Regions from separate parts of the Thiosocius teredinicola genome, predicted to be linked through region 1. Evidence: predicted binding sites of a transcription regulator. Region 1 holds the regulator's gene; the other holds the start of a gene.
What was found. Region 1 encodes FNR, which switches genes on or off when oxygen is low (the NO sensors DNR and NnrR bind a similar motif). Its sites were predicted from a motif close to TTGATNTANATCAA; they were not measured.
Positions count from the first base shown of each region.

Region 2: B1781_RS22260 (cytochrome C) is a predicted target of FNR. The motif match lies at 1,476-1,489, and genes of this name have one in related genera.

Region 1 covers NZ_CP019936.1:2,919,929-2,923,042, forward strand. The annotation lists gene B1781_RS13925 (CTP synthase) at 1-157, opposite strand, end outside; gene B1781_RS13930 (sulfur globule protein CV1) at 557-952, shown strand; gene fnr (fumarate/nitrate reduction transcriptional regulator Fnr) at 1,111-1,875, shown strand; gene ccoN (cytochrome-c oxidase, cbb3-type subunit I) at 2,040-3,114, shown strand, end outside.
Region 2 covers NZ_CP019936.1:4,707,688-4,710,801, reverse strand. The annotation lists gene B1781_RS23350 (hypothetical protein) at 1-273, shown strand, start outside; gene B1781_RS22270 (DUF2214 family protein) at 325-759, shown strand; gene B1781_RS22265 (Spy/CpxP family protein refolding chaperone) at 869-1,294, opposite strand; gene B1781_RS22260 (cytochrome C) at 1,610-3,114, shown strand, end outside.

The DNA.
Region 1 (3,114 bases):
GGCTCATCGTGCCCGGGTCGACGTTGATATAGGGATCCAGCTTGATCATCGTGACCTTGAGGCCACGCGCTTCGAGCAAAGCGCCAAGCGAAGCAGAGGCAATACCTTTGCCTAGGGACGACACAACGCCGCCCGTAATAAAAATGCATTTAGCCATGGGCCGGAGGGCTCAAAAAGGAGGTTGCAACGGACGGGCTTAAACGGTACCAGAGAGCCCCTCTGCACTCAATCACAAATCGCGACCGGGTTTAACTTCTGGGAACTTGATCAGGATCAGAGGCAGTGTCAATTTGCCCTTATATTCCAACGTTTTAGCGGCAATTCGCCGGTTTTGGCGCTAGTGGCAGCCAATGCATTGGTCTATATTCAGTCTTGCTCGGGAAGGAACGATCCCGACTCCGTGCCGACGACTCATCTCCCCGGCAGTGCCATGAGTCCCGTCGACGCAGGGAGGCTCACCTCACTCACACAAAAGCTCACTCAAGGAGTTAACGAAATGCGGAAGTTCGCAAAAGCACTTAGCGCTGCGCTCGTCGCCGGCGCAGCTGCATTAACCATGTCATCGGCTAGCGCCTGGTGGGGTGGCGGCCCCTGGGGCGGCGGTGGCCCGTGGGGCGGCAACAACTGGGACAACAACTACAACCGCGGTTACGGCTACGGCAACACCTCGGGCTGGGGCGACGGCTGGGGCTCGGGCGATGCCGCCGGCGCCGGTGATTTCAGCATGAATATGAGCGGCCGCGGCAACACCAATATGCGTGGCTACGGCAGTGGCTACGGCTACGGTGACGGCTATGGCCGCGGTTACAACTACAGCGCCCCCGGCTGGGGCGGCTACGGTTACGGCCCCGGTTACGGCGGTTACGGCCCATGGGGCGGCGGTTACGGCCCCGGCTGGGGTGCTCCGGTAGCACCGCCTGCGGCCCCCGCAGCACCGGCCGCGAGCGAATAAGCTTCTCGCTCGAGCACCAAAGCCCGTCCCGTCGTGGACGGGTTTTTTTTGCGCGTCTCTTTCTACCTAACTAAGGTTATTGATCAAGGTCAAAAAAATTCGCACAATCACAGTGCAGTTTCCGATCAACCCTCAGGGAACCAACAAAGGCATTCACCTTGGCTGAGAAGAACGTCATTTCACTCGATAAAATCAAGGTTGCTTGTCGTGATTGCAGCCTCTCCATGCTGTGCCTCCCCATGGGCCTGAGACCGGAGGATGTCGATCGTCTGGATGCGATCGTCAAACGTAATCGACCGCTGCAACGCGGCGATCACCTCTTCCGCTCGGGCGAACCGTTCCGCAATCTGTACGTTGTCAAGACGGGGGCGGTCAAAACCTATACGCAGACCAATGACGGCGATGAACAGGTCGTCGGCTTCCATCTGCCCGGCGAGGTGCTGGGCATGGATGCGATCCAGGAAAATCTGCACGGCTGTAGCGCGCGTGCACTCGAAACCACCGCAATCTGCGAGCTGCCCTTCGAGCGGCTTGAAGACCTGGCCTCCAACATCCCCAGCCTGCAGCACCAGATGTTCCGTCTGCTGAGCAAAGAGATCAGCCAGGACGCAGAGATGATGACGCTGCTCGGACGCAGCACGGCTGAAGAGCGGGTTGCCTCGTTCCTGCTGAGCCTGTCCGACCGCTTTCATCGACGTGGTTTCTCGGCGTCGGATTTCTTCCTCAGCATGTCACGCCAGGAGATCGGCAGTTATCTCGGCCTGGCGCTGGAAACGGTGAGCCGGCTGTTTACCCGCTTCCAGGAGGAGAAGATCCTCAAGGTCGAGCGCAAACACGTGCAGATCCTCGATCTGGAACGACTGCGTTCCATGGTTACGCATCAAACCCATTGCGAGCGTCATCGCGCAAGACCATCAAATTGATCTAGCTCAATTTGAAAGCGACAAAAATCATTGCGATGTGGGTCTGCGACACCCAGTTGACCCACATCAAAGTAGCGACTCCTTATTAACAATTAGTGTGCGCCCCAGATCGGTTGGTTCCGTGTTGAAACCAACCGATGGTTTTTTCACTTGGGAGACGCGTAATGGAGTCACAGACCACCTACAACTACAAGGTCGTGCGCCAGTTTGCGGTGATGACGGTTATCTGGGGCATCGTCGGGATGCTCGTCGGCGTTATCGTCGCGGCTCAGCTGGCCTTTCCGACACTCACCGATGGTATTTCGTTCCTCAGCTACGGCCGCCTGCGTCCGTTGCATACGAACGCTGTCATATTTGCCTTCGGCGGTTCGGCCTTGTTCGCCACGTCGTACTACGTGGTGCAACGCACCTGTCAGACCCGGCTGTTCGGTGGTCCGCTGGCCTCCATCACCTTCTGGGGTTGGAACCTGATCATCGTACTGGCTGCCATTACGCTGCCCCTGGGTATCACCAGCGGTAAGGAATACGCCGAACTCGAATGGCCGATCGACCTGCTGATCGCCGTCATCTGGGTGATCTACGCGATCGTATTCTTCGGCACGGTCGCCACACGTAAGGTCAAGCACATCTACGTAGCCAACTGGTTCTACGGTGCTTTCATCCTGACGATTGCGGTACTGCACATCGTCAACAGCGCGTTCATCCCGGCCACCCTGACCAAGGGCTACAGCTTCTACCCCGGTGCCATCGATGCGATGGTCCAGTGGTGGTACGGCCACAACGCCGTGGGCTTCTTCCTGACCACTGCGTTCCTCGGCATGATGTACTACTTCGTACCGAAGCAGGCCGGTCGCCCCGTCTACTCGTACCGTCTGTCAGTCGTCCACTTCTGGGCACTGATCTCGACCTACATGTGGGCCGGTCCGCACCACCTGCACTACACCGCACTGCCCGACTGGGCACAGTCGGTCGGTATGATCTTCTCGCTGATCCTGCTGGCACCGTCCTGGGGCGGCATGATCAACGGCATCATGACCCTGTCGGGCGCCTGGCATAAGCTGCGCACCGACCCGATCCTGAAATTCCTGATCGTTTCGCTGTCGTTCTACGGCATGTCGACCTTCGAAGGTCCGATGATGTCGATCAAGACCGTCAACGCGCTGTCGCACTACACCGACTGGACCGTGGGCCACGTGCACTCGGGTGCGTTGGGTTGGGTTGCGATGGTATCGATCGGTT
Region 2 (3,114 bases), 1.8 Mb from region 1:
AAGGCATTCGACATTGCGAGCTACGGCCGGCAGCTCGGCTTGCTGACCGAGGTATTGCTCGATATGGCTGAGCAACAACCGCCCGAGAGTGCCGAGGGTGCGGAGTCGTTGATGCGATTACGCGACATCAAGACGCAGATCGACAGAGTCAAACATCAGGAAACTGCCGACACGGTGGAACGTCTGATCAACGATCTGCGCTATCTGCGCGAGCAGCATCCAGACGACTATCCGCGGATACGTGAGCAGTTGCGCAGCTTGCTCGATGAATAGTGCGCGGCGCCCTGCGCGAATTGCGGATCGCCACCAACGGTAGTTGCCATCATGTTGGAAACCCTCGTCAGATACGTGCACTTCATCGGCATCCTCGCGCTCGCGGCGACGCTGTTCCACGAGTATCTGTCGCTGAGGCCTGCAACACCGGCGGCGACCATCCGCCGGCTGGCGCGCGTCGATGCTGTGTACGGCCTGAGTGCGTTGGCCGTATTGGCGGCCGGTCTAGCGTTGTGGTTTCTGGTCGGCAAGCCTGCTTCTTTCTACTCGGGCAACGTGCTGTTTCATCTCAAGCTGGGGCTGTTTGTCGTGATCGGCGTACTCTCGATCTATCCGACTGTCTTTCTGCTGCGCCAGCGCAACGCCGACGCCAGCACCGTCGTTGTGCCGCGACGCTTGCTGATCGTGTTGAAAGTGGAAATGGCGATGTTGGTCTTGATGCCCCTGTTGGCTGTCTTGATGGCTCGCGGCTACGGCTTGCCGTGACCGATGAGGTTTCGGCAGTGATGCAGGGGGCTCGACGGCGAAGTCGAGCGCAAAAAAACGGGCCTCAACGGAGGAGGCCCTAGGAGGAGATGACGATCTCTCGTTTGGTCTAAAGGGAGGCGCGGTAACTCGCGACCACCTTGTCGAACTGTTCCGGGGTCAGGGTGTCGCGCAGCATGCGCGTGCACAGGCTGCGCATTTCGATCAGCCGTGTCTGCTTCGCGGCAAATTCTTTCTTCAGCGCCTCGCGGGTCATACGGTCGGCGCCGGTAAGGATCGCTTCGCGCAGCTGATCGCGGATCTCCAACGTCTCGGCTTCGAGTGCCTCGCGTTTGGCCGGCGCATCGGCCAGCCAGGCGTCGAGTTTGTCCGACTGCGCTTTCGTCAACTGCAGATCGGCGCGCATCTTTTTGACCTGTGGCATCAGCTCGACGATCGGCTGCCCAAGTTCGGCGACGTCGGCACTACTCGCAGTGGCAGGCATCACAAGGCACAGGGCGAGGATTGAGGCGCCCAGGGTTTTCGAAATTTTCATTTTGCGTCGCTCCAACGGTTGTCGACTGCAGTCGGCGTTTGCGTGTTGCGCCACAGTGAACCGCGAACACCGAAGTGCGGACAATGCGATTCGTCAATTGCCGCCAGCCGACAGCCGTATCCATCGATTAGGCCGTGAATCGACGCTGCACCATGACAAATATCAATTGCGGCACCTCTTCTTGATGCAGCTCAAGTTAATTACCTGAGTCTTTGTGTAGTTTTTTCGCTCAAGCGGCCTCCCGTTCCCCAAGGAAATGTTTGTTCGCGGCAGGATGCTGGGCGTGAGAGCCGTTACCGCCTGGGGAGGCTCGTCATGAAAAGAACGTTCGTGCCACTCGCAATCATGCTGATTGCGGGGTTCGCTTATTTTTCCTCCGCGACCGCAGCGGCCGCAGCCAAAACCGGTTGTGTGAGTTGTCACGACGGCATCGAAGACATCCGTGACGACCAGGCGGTGATGATGTTGCAGATCAAGGCCATCGGCGCCGCCAACGGCGATCCCGAAGGCTGCGTTGTGTGTCATGGCGGCAACCCGACGGCGACTGAAGCCGAGGCCGCGCACAAAGGTGCGCCCGATGCCTTGCTCAAAGGTAACGGACCGAAAACCTTCTACCCCGATCCGGGTTCCGTGTGGATCGCCGAGAACACCTGTGGGCAATGTCACAGCGGCTACGCCTACCGGGTCGAGCGCTCGTTGATGAACACCGAGGCGGGCAAGATCCAGGGCAACCTGCATACCTGGGGTATCGCCGAGGTACAGAACCACAAGGTGCCGTGGGGCAACTACGACGTCAAAGACACCGACGGCCAGGTGCCGCAGGTCGGCTCTGACGAATACAAGGAATACATGAAGGCGATGATCGCCGCGCACGGTGATCAGTTCCCCACTGAACTCACCCAGGTGCCGCAGCCTTCGGTCGAAGAGATCGAGAAGGATCCCAAGCTCGCCGGTTTCACCTACCAGCGTCAGCAATGTCAGCGTTGCCACGTCGGTATCAAAGGCCGTGAGAAGCGCGGCGATTATCGCGGCATGGGCTGCTCGTCATGCCACATCCCGTATGGCAACGAAGGCTATTACGAGGGCAACGACCCGACAATCAATAAAGAAGAAAAGGGTCATATGCTGACCCACAAGATCCAGGCGACCCGCAAGACCAAGGTCAAGCATGGTGACGTCGAATACTCGGGTATCCCGGTTGAAACCTGTAACTCCTGCCACAACCGCGGCAAGCGTATCGGCGTGACCTACCAGGGCCTGATGGAGTTCCCTTACGGCTCGCCGTACAACGAGAAGGGCGGCAAGCAGCCGAAACTGCATACCAAGAACTATCTGTTCATCTCCGACGACCTGCATCACCAGATCGATTCACGTCCGGAGAACCCGAAGGGTGGCCTGCTGTGCCAGGACTGCCATACCTCGATCGACATGCACGGTGACGGCAATATCTTCGGTACCACCTTGGCGCAGGTCGAGATCGAGTGTCAGGACTGCCACGGCACCACCGACAAACTGCCGTGGGAACTGCCGCTCGGCTACTCCGAAGAGTTCGCCAAGGATCTGCCGCAGACCGAGCGTGGCCTGAGCGATACGCCGCAGACCGAAACGGCCGCCTTCGCCACCACCTACGACAAGCGTGAAGGCTATCTGAAGACGGCACGCGGCAATGCCTTCGGCAACGTCGTCAAGGATGGCAAGAAGGTTGTCATGCATTCGGCCACCGGCAACGACTTCGAGGTGCCGCTGCTCAAGCAGCTCAAGCTCGACAACAACTGGAAGAGCCCGGATGCCATGGTGGCGATGGACTCGGTGGTCAAGCA